Regions from separate parts of the Providencia sp. R33 genome, predicted to be linked through region 1. Evidence: predicted binding sites of a transcription regulator. Region 1 holds the regulator's gene; the other holds the start of a gene.
What was found. Region 1 encodes CRP, which controls carbon source genes, mostly activating them, when cyclic AMP is high. Its sites were predicted from a motif close to ATGTGANNNNNNTCACAT; they were not measured.
Positions count from the first base shown of each region.

Region 2: a site for CRP is predicted at 1,840-1,857, ahead of rbsD (D-ribose pyranase). Genes of this name have one in related genera too.

Region 1 covers NZ_CP072453.1:4,080,511-4,085,851, forward strand. Annotated here, with positions in the region: gene J6836_RS19130 (aminodeoxychorismate synthase component II) at 1-493, shown strand, start outside; gene J6836_RS19135 (aspartate aminotransferase family protein) at 623-1,837, shown strand; gene J6836_RS19140 (hypothetical protein) at 1,885-3,300, opposite strand; gene crp (cAMP-activated global transcriptional regulator CRP) at 3,492-4,124, opposite strand; gene J6836_RS19150 (OsmC family protein) at 4,481-4,882, shown strand; gene J6836_RS19155 (phosphoribulokinase) at 4,973-5,341, opposite strand, start outside.
Region 2 covers NZ_CP072453.1:3,761,137-3,766,477, forward strand. Annotated here, with positions in the region: gene viaA (ATPase RavA stimulator ViaA) at 1-144, opposite strand, end outside; gene ravA (ATPase RavA) at 147-1,664, opposite strand; gene rbsD (D-ribose pyranase) at 1,946-2,365, shown strand; gene rbsA (ribose ABC transporter ATP-binding protein RbsA) at 2,373-3,887, shown strand; gene rbsC (ribose ABC transporter permease) at 3,884-4,846, shown strand; gene rbsB (ribose ABC transporter substrate-binding protein RbsB) at 4,865-5,341, shown strand, end outside.

The sequences.
Region 1 (5,341 bases):
AAAACGTAATGACGAAATTACCATCGAAGAAATTGAACAGCTTTCGCCTACGCATCTTGTGATTTCACCCGGGCCATGTACACCAGATGAAGCAGGGATCTCCCTTGAGGCGATAAAATATTTTGCGGGCAAACTGCCCATTTTAGGGATTTGCCTTGGGCACCAAGCCATAGGCCAAGCTTTCGGCGCGTCTGTCGTCAAAGCACGTGAAGTGATGCACGGAAAAACATCCGCAATCCATCATAACCATCAAGGCGTGTTTAAAGGTTTGAACCGGCCACTGACGGTGACTCGTTATCACTCTCTGGTTATTGCCGCAGAGACACTTCCTGTTTCTTTTGATGTATCAGCATGGTCACTGAATAACGGTGATGTTGATGAAATCATGGGAATACGGCACAAAACCTTGCCAATCGAAGGCGTTCAGTTTCATCCTGAAAGCATTCTGAGTGAACAAGGTCATGAGTTATTGAATAATTTCTTAAAGTATTAGTTTGGTAATATTGCTAATAACAAATTAATTATGCATATTTCACCCTTGCCTATTGCTCTTTTGTGATTTTTTATTCATATTTGATGCTTATATTTTCACTTAAGCATCAGGTTAGAGCAGGTGAGGGGTATGACAGAACAACAATCAGTAAATCGGCAGACTTTTGACCAAGTCATGTTGCCTATATTTTCACCCGCTGAGTTTATTCCAGTAAAGGGCGAAGGAAGCCGTGTTTGGGATCAGCAAGGCAAAGAATACATTGACTTTGCAGGTGGAATTGCCGTTTTAGCATTAGGGCACTGCCACCCAAGTTTGGTTGCGGCCGTTCGTGAGCAAAGTGAAAAGCTTTGGCACGTCAGTAATATCTTTACCAATGAACAAGCACTTAAACTTGCACAAAAAATCACCCACGCGACATTTGCTGATCGCGCGTTTTTTGTGAACTCAGGTTCAGAAGCCAATGAAGCGGCTTTTAAACTAGCGCGTCGTTATGCCATCACAAAATACAGTCCTTATAAAACCAAAATCATTGCATTTAAGCAGGGGTTCCATGGGCGCACACTATTTACCGTTTCGGTTGGTGGGCAAGCTAAATACGCTGACGGTTTTGGGCCAAAGCCTGCGGATATTATCCATGTACCTTTTAACGACCTCGATGCAGTTAAAGCGGTGATCGATGAGAATACCTGTGCGGTTGTTTTAGAGCCCGTACAAGGTGAAGGTGGCGTCACTGCGGCTACGTCAGAATTTCTGCAAGGTGTTCGTAAGCTGTGTGATGAAAATAACGCCTTATTAATTTTCGATGAAGTGCAAAGTGGAATGGGGCGCACAGGCAAACTATTTTCTTATATGCACTATGGTGTGACACCCGATATTTTGACCACAGCAAAAGCATTGGGCGGTGGTTTTCCAATTAGTGCGATGATTACGACAGAAGAAATCGCGAAAACCATGGAAGTTGGTTCTCATGGTACAACGTATGGTGGTAACCCATTAGCTTGCGCGGTGGGCAATGCCGCATTTGATATTATTAATACTGAAGAAGTATTAAAAGGTGTCGAAAAACGTCGCGAGCTATTTGTTACTCATTTAAATAAGCTGAATGATAAATACGGCATTTTCTCCGAGATCAGAGGAATGGGGTTATTAATCGGCGCGGAGTTAGATGGCAAACTATTAAACCGCTCGAAAGATATTTTGCAAGCCAGTGCAGTGGAAGGCCTGATGATGTTAAACGCCGGCACTAACGTACTGCGTTTTACGCCTTCTCTGATTATTTCTGAAGAAGAAATCAACAGCGGAATGGCAAAATTAGAGACGGCGATTGGGAAGTTGCTGGGTTAATTTCTATATCAAAGGTGCAGAAATGATCCTCTGCACCTTTATCGTAATTAAGCCTTTTCGCTATGCTCTAAATTTTTTAGCTGATTTTTTAATTGAGTAAAACGGGTTTCTTCTTTTTTTATTTCTACTTGAAGGTGGCCTAAATCATTAAGGGTTTTCTCTACACCTTTTAGTTTAGCATCTAAATTTTTAGTGTCTGGTTTTTTATCATTTAATATTTTTTGTTTTGAATTTTCATTTAATTGGAAGTTATATTCCTTGCTAATATGCATGTCTCGTAACATTGTTGCTCTATTGATATATATTTTCCCATTAAATTGATACGTTATTTTCTTCGGTTTCACCGTAATATGTGTTTTTTTATGGTGCTCTTCTATTTTTTTTGATTTTGAATTCTCTAACTCATGACTTTTTTTATTAATAATATTATTTTTATTCTGATTCTCAGTTTCTTCTGAACTATAACCTGATTCATCGGTTGTTTCTGAATAATAGCCTGAGGAATTAGAATTTAGACTCTCATTACTATTGAAAATATTTTTTTCAGATGTGATTTTTATGGTTTTTTCTTCATTTTTTTTAAGGGCGCTGAGTTGGTTATTTAATTTATTAATAACTTCATTCATAGTTTCAATGGTAGCGCTAAATGTAGTATCTCTTTTATTAGATGGAGAGGAAATACATTCATTAATTAAATTTTGGGTGGATTTGGTATATTTAAATTTATCACCTAATTTGTTAAAATCTTTACGGGATGATATCTCTTTTTCGAGCTCGTGAATTCTATTTTTTAGGTTCTTAGCTTGATTAAATTGTTCTTTATCCTTACCTGAAAATGATATAGGAGGGTTTTTTTCTTCGTTTACTGTTTCTGCATTTTGTTTGTTAGTTTTTTGTATTTCAGTCATTTCATTTTTATTATAAAACTTAACGCTGTATAAATCTTCCTTTCTAGGGTTAAGTTTGTTTTTAACTACTAAAGCTTGAATCTTCCCTGTTGATTGTACTTTTTCAATCGAATTATAAAAGAATTGTTTTATTTTATTGATACCAAAATCGTTAATTAAAAAATTTTTTCGGTCTATGTTAATTAATTCAGCATTAGAGTTGGTGGTTTTCATAGGTGTATATTCCAGTTTAATTTTTATTGGCGTATTATTTTTTATAGTGATGTTGTTTTTAACGATATTTGATGGGGAAATTAAATCATCTTCATGATAGGTATAAGGTAATAATAGTTTTTCAACAGGTGGTGAATAGGGGAGGCGATTTAGCTCGGGTTGTGCTCTTTCTTGAAACTCACAAGTCAGAGTCGCGAAGTTTATTTTCTTATAATTCTCAGAATTGAATGTCTTAATAATACTTAAATTATCAATGATTGACGGGCTTCGGAAAACAATATTTTTATTACTTGTGTTATTCGATATTCTGGCTAATTTATTGACGTTGACATCTAATTTCACAACAAATAATCTCCTAATAATGGTTAACTCCCATTATCTTAGTTTGATTATTAGTCAGAAAAATATAAAGAAACGACACTCATTAAAAATGATATATAAAACAACCGTATTTTGGGGAAATAGCGTTATACTTAGGATATAACGCTATTCAAAAAGGTGCGCCCCACCAAGGGAGTGAGGCGAAAGGTTAATTATCGTGTACCGTAAACAACAATGGTTTTACCATGCGCGGAGATTAAGTTTTGATCTTCCAGCATTTTCAAAATACGGCCGACAGTTTCACGGGAACAACCAACGATTTGGCCAATTTCCTGACGGGTGATTTTGATTTGCATCCCGTCTGGATGCGTCATGGCATCAGGTTGTTTGGCTAGATTCAGTAACGTTTGTGCAATACGACCTGTCACGTCTAAGAAGGCGAGGTTGCCCACTTTTTCTGACGTGGTTTGTAGGCGGCTTGCCATTTGCGCAGAGAGGCGCATTAAGATATCAGGGTTAACCTGAATCAATTGACGGAATTTTTTGTAAGAAATTTCAGCAACTTCGCAGGCGATTTTTGCTCTAACCCACGCAGTACGTTCTTGCCCTTCTTCAAATAATCCAAGCTCACCAATGAAATCCCCCTGATTCAGGTAGGAGAGGATCATTTCTTTGCCTTCTTCATCTTTGATTAAAACAGCCACTGAACCTTTAACTATGTAGTAAAGGGTTTCTGCTTTCTCACCCTGATGGATCAGTGTGCTCTTGGATGGATACTTATGAATATGGCAGTGTGACAAAAACCATTCAAGAGTAGGGTCTGTTTGTGGCTTGCCGAGAACCATTAGCGTTATCCTCTGTATGTTATTGCAGCCATCCGGAAAAAGCGTACCAGAAAGGCTGGCTTTAAAGTCACTAGCTTAGCATATTAATTTGTCTTATATACCCTAAATAATAGGAAGAGCAACATTGCATCAATCGCTTTTCATGGTTAGGGTAAACAAATTGATATCAACACTATAATATAATCAAATACAACGTTGAGTTTTGATCTTAATCCTATCAACTAAGTATTGTTTGTAGCATATTCAATACAGAAAGTCTTCCCTGTATCGCTTCAGCAGAATAAAGCTGATATAACATTCATTATATCTATGGAACAATGTAGCCTTTAAATCGATTTCATTTCAAGGGGAATAAAATGGAAGCAAGAGTTAAATGGGTAGAAGGACTCTCTTTTTTAGGTGAGTCAGCGTCAGGCCACCAAGTGATGATGGATGGTAACGCAGGCGATAAAGCACCAAGCCCAATGGAGATGGTGTTAATGGCAGCGGGCGGTTGTAGCGCGATTGACGTGGTATCCATCTTACAAAAAGGTCGTAATGACATTACCGACTGTGAAGTGAAATTAACCTCCGAGCGTCGCGAAGAAGCGCCACGCTATTTCGTTAAAATTCATTTGCATTTTATTGTAACAGGGAATGAATTAACGGATAAAGCCGTTGAACGTGCGGTTCAACTTTCGGCTGAAAAATATTGTTCGGTCGCGTTGATGTTAGAAAAAACTGTGGAAGTGACCCACAGCTTTGAAATAAGAAATTAAAAATAAATTTAATTATTATTAATATATTTGAATTGAAAGATGCTTATCTTAATTAATGGTAAGCATCTTGTTTAATAATCAAAAAGCAATTTAGCTATGTTTTTGACTAATTAGTTTTTCAACTATTGGTGTCATAATTAATTCCATCGCTAAGCCTAATTTCCCTCCAGGTACCACAATAGTATTCATCGCAGAGATAAAAGAGCCTGATATCATTGATAGCAGGTAGGGAAAATCGATCTGTTCAAGCCCACGAAAGCGAATAACGATAAAGCTTTCATCTTGTGAAGGAATGGCTTTCGCTGAAAATGGGTTTGAGGTATCCACAGTCGGTACGCGTTGGAAGTTAATATGAGTACGGGAAAATTGTGGTGTAATGTAGTTAATGTAGTCACCCATCGAACGTACCACTGAATCCATTACCGCTTCTCGGGAGTGCCCGCGCTCCGTAGTGTCTCT
Region 2 (5,341 bases), 320 kb from region 1:
TTTCAATAATGCCTTTTTTAAACGGGGATGTTTTTCAAAAAATACTGCCAATTGCGGCGTAGCAAGGAGAGAGATAATAATCTCTTCTATTAATTGGCTTTCATTAACCGAAAGCAACATTTCCAGAGTGGCTAAACTCATCATAATTATTCGGCCACTTTGCCTGTGATTTGGTTGCGTAATTGCGTTAATTTCTCTGCAAGTTGCAGAAAACTTTGTTCAATATCCGCCAGCCAATGGGCTTCAATAAAAAGGTTGGGTTGCTGTTTTTCAAATTGATAACGGGCAGATTGGATATCGGATTGAATTTTATCCAGCTTATCTAACCATTCTTGGTTATTTGATGTGGAGGTTTGTGTGGCTGTTTTATCTTGGATATATAAGGTTGATGATTGATGGCTAATATCCAATAACTGTATCTGATTTAAATTATTCACCTCTGCAGCAATTTCTTGTGCAAAACCAATACCATTTAAATGTGCAGATAATGTCGTGCCTTTATTTAAAAATAAAGTGAGTGCTTTTTTGTCTGTGGTAACAAACGTCACTTTCATATTATGCAGTTGCAATGGTCGATGTAAAAACAGCGTGATCCGCCCTTCATGAATATGCTCAGGTAACACATACGAGGCCTTACGAGCAAACATCGCATTGTTTTTATTCACTTTAAAAGCATCTTGGCTATTTTGATCTTGTGTAGATGACATCCATTGTTGGTAAATTTGCTCAATTTCACGGGTAAATTTACGCTGCTGCCAACCCTCTTCTTGTAAAAGGGATTGAATTAATCGCGGTAATGCATTCATCGATTGCATATCATGCCACAGGCAATCTTTTAAAAGCACAATATCAAGGGGAGAGACACTGCTACGGCCATTGAAAAATGCACTTGCCTGTAATAAGTATACCGCTTTTTTCCAGCGCCTATCTGAGACATAAACGTGCTTATCAGTGGCATCTAATTGCTGGCGCAGTTGATAGATCAGCTCAAAACAGTGATCGGGTAGCGTAATTTTAGGGATTTCTTGTTGCCACTGTTGGTATTCTTCATCGCTGATTTTTAAATGTTCAGGAACTTGGGATCCTTCTAACGACGATTTTCCCGTCAACAATGCACGGAAGTTTTGTTTTTCCTGCACTTTATCAAGCCAAATACGCACTAACATACGGTCAAAAAGGGCTTCTAAACTATTATCTGCATCAGGCAACTCGTTTGAAGCCGTGACGAGCAAACGCATGGGAATGGATTTTTCTTCATCGCCATTACGGAATTTGCGTTCATTGATTGCCGTTAATAGCGTATTGAGAATAGCAGGGCCCGCTTTCCAGATCTCATCTAAAAAAACCACTTCAGCATCAGGCAAATAACCTTTAGTTAGACGTTCATAGCGCCCTTCATCTTTGAGGGCTTGAATGGATAAGGGGCCAAAAATTTCTTCAGGCGTCGAAAAGCGCGTCATTAAGTATTCAAATGCATGTGCATGACGAAAAGCATATTTCATTCTCCGCGCAATTAAGCTTTTCGCAATACCTGGAGGGCCTAATAGAAAGACACTTTCACCACTGAGTGTGGCTAATAAACACAAGCGTATTGCCTGTTGGCGTTCATACAAACCGCTTTCAAGGTAATTACTCAGTTGGGCGATACGCTCAGCAAGTTGCATAACAGTTCCTTTCTATTGGAGAGTTATTGATAAAGGCTATCAATTCCTTTTATTACATACTGCGGCCATTTTTTCCATTTTTCTTTGATGTACCCCAAAAAACAAGAAAAAACGATTCAGCTATAAGTGATTCAATAAGTTATTGTTTTTAAGCTTATCACTCGCTAACGAAACGTTTCGATGATGATCACAAATATCGACTATCAATATTGAGTTGTGACTTATCTAAACTATTATTAGATAAGCGAAACGTTTCGCTTATCAGAAATGGCGGTGAAAAAATGAAAAAAGGTGTTCTGCTTAATGCCAATATTACTTCAGTGATTGCAAAATTAGGTCATACCGACCAAATCACACTGGCGGATGCAGGTTTACCCATTTCAACGGGGCCTGAGCGGATTGATTTAGCGATAACGCAAGGGTTACCTGATTTCATGGCTGTTTTGCGAGTGGTTACGCAAGAAATGCAGGTCGAAAAAGCGATTATTGCAGAAGAAATTAGTGCAATGAATCCCATTATGGAAACGGCTATTTTAACGCATTTGAATGACCTACAAACTGAGCAAGGCAATCAAATTGAAATCATCTATTGCAGTCATGAACGTTTTAAACAGCTGACCCATGACAGCAAAGCGGTCATTAGAACAGGGGAATGCTCGCCATTTGCGAATGTAATCTTGTGTTCTGGTGTGACTTTCTGAGGTGACTATGCAACCTTTATTAGAACTTATCGGTATCGATAAATCATTTCCGGGCGTGAAAGCGCTCAGCGGTGCGACATTAAATGTCTACCCCGGAAAAGTCATGGCGCTGGTGGGGGAAAATGGGGCTGGCAAGTCAACCATGATGAAAGTGCTCACTGGTATCTATCAAAAAGATGCAGGTAAAATTCGCTTTCTTGGCAAAGAAGTGGCGTTCAATGGGCCAAAAAGCTCCCAAGAGGCGGGTATTGGTATTATTCACCAAGAATTAAACCTGATCCCTGAGTTGACTATCGCAGAAAATATTTTCCTTGGGCGCGAATTTGTTAGTGCGTTTGGCAAAATTGACTGGAAAAAAATGTTCAGTGAATCAGACAAACTGCTTAAACGCCTCAACCTTGATTATGACAGCCACCAAACCATTGCTGAACTTTCGATTGGTGAACAGCAAATGGTAGAAATTGCTAAAGTTCTTAGTTTCCAATCTCAAGTGATCATCATGGATGAACCAACGGATGCGCTTACTGATACGGAAACAGAATCATTATTCCGCGTTATCGAAGACTTAAAAGCACAAGGCTGCGGTATTGTTTATATCTCTCACCGGTTAAAAGAAATCTTTGAAATTTGCGACGATGTTACCGTGTTTCGTGATGGTCAGTTTATTGGCGAAAAACCCGTTAGCGAATTAGAAGAAGAAAAACTGATTGAAATGATGGTGGGAAGAAAACTTGAAGACCAATACCCGCGCATTGATGTTCAAGCGGGTGATACCCGCTTACAGCTAGAAAATGTATCAGGTCCCGGAGTTACAAACGCCAGCTTCACGTTGAAAAGTGGTGAAATTTTAGGTGTTTCAGGGTTAATGGGCGCAGGGCGAACCGAGCTGATGAAAATCATCTACGGCGCAGCTTCCAAGAAATCAGGTTCGATTAGGTTGGAAGGCAACCCTGTTAACTTGAAAACCCCGCAAGATGGCCTAAATAGCGGTATTGTGTACATTTCAGAAGACCGTAAACGCGATGGATTAGTGTTAGGCATGTCAGTCAAAGAAAATATGTCGTTGACGGCTTTACGTTATTTCAGCCGCACGGGTGGTTCACTTAAACATGGCGAAGAGCAACAAACGGTCAGTGACTTTATTCGCCTTTTCAATATTAAAACCCCATCTATGAACCAAATCATTGGTAACCTTTCTGGCGGGAATCAACAAAAAGTGGCTATCGCCCGAGGGTTGATGACCAGACCAAAAGTGTTGATCCTTGATGAACCAACACGTGGTGTTGATGTTGGGGCAAAAAAAGAGATTTATCAGCTAATTAACCAATTTAAGAAAGAAGGGCTGAGCATCATTTTAGTCTCTTCAGAAATGCCTGAAGTGATTGGAATGAGTGACCGCATTTTGGTGATGCACGAAGGTCATATCAGCGGTGAATTTACTGCCAAAGAAGCGACTCAGGAAGCCTTAATGGCTGCCGCAGTGGGTAAAAATTACGGCTCAGTTCAGGAGTTATCAGTATGAGTTCAACAACTGCATCATCAAAACGCTGGTTCAGCAAAGCTTGGCTGATGGAACAAAAATCGTTAATTGCGCTATTAGTCTTAATTGCCATCGTATCAACATTAAGCCCTAATTTTTTTACGGTGAATAACCTATTCAATATTTTGCAGCAAACGTCGGTGAACGCCATCATGGCGGTAGGCATGACGTTGGTTATCTTAACATCAGGGATTGACCTGTCAGTGGGCTCATTACTTGCACTGACGGGCGCGGTTGCTGCATCGATGGTTGGGGCGGAAGTCAATGCCTTGGTTGCCGTTGCTGGCGCATTAGCGCTGGGAGCGGCAATTGGCGCATGTACAGGGATTATTGTTGCGAAAGGGAAAGTCCAAGCCTTTATCGCAACATTGGTGATGATGCTTTTATTGCGTGGCGTGACTCGTGTGTATACCGATGGTAGCCCGATAAACACGGGCTTTAGTGATAATGCAGATTTGTTTGGCTGGTTTGGTATTGGCCGCCCATTAGGTATTCCTACCCCAGTTTGGTTAATGATCATTGTATTTGTTGCGGCATGGTACATGTTGCACCACACTCGATTAGGCCGTTATATCTATGCGTTAGGTGGCAATGAAGCGGCAACTCGCTTATCAGGCATTAACGTCGACCGCATCAAAATTATTGTTTATGCCTTATGTGGTTTGCTGGCGGCACTGGCAAGTGTGATTGAAGTTGCACGTTTGTCATCGGCACAACCCATGGCAGGTAATGGGTATGAGCTAGATGCTATAGCCGCTGTTGTACTCGGTGGTACAAGCCTTGCGGGCGGAAAAGGGCGCATTGTCGGTACGTTGATTGGTGCGCTGATCCTTGGTTTCTTAAACAATGGCTTAAACTTATTAGGTATTTCGTCGAACTATCAGATGATTGTCAAAGCGGTCGTCATCTTACTTGCGGTACTTGTTGATAATAAAAAATAACCCTACAGGAAAACGATTATGAAACTGAATAAATTAGCTACATTGTTATCAGCTGTTGCACTGAGTGCAACCGTTAGCGTCAATGCGATGGCAAAAGACAGCATTGCGTTAGTGATTTCAACACTGAACAACCCTTTCTTTGTGACGATGAAAGATAGCGCACAAAAAGAGGCAGACAGACTGGGCTATGAATTGATCGTTCTAGATTCACAAGATAACCCAGCAAAAGAATTGGCAAACGTGCAGGACTTAACGGTTCGTGGAACAAAACTGATGTTAATCAACCCAACAGACTCTGATGCGGTGGGTAACTCTATCCTAATGGCAAACAAAGCAAAAATTCCTGTTATTACCTTAGACAGAGCCGCTAATAAAGGTGAAGTCGTCAGCCACGTTGCTTCTGATAACCGTATGGGCGGTAAAATGGCGGCCGATTACATTGCACAAAAAACAGGTAATGAAGCCAAAGTTATCCAATTAGAAGGTATTTCAGGT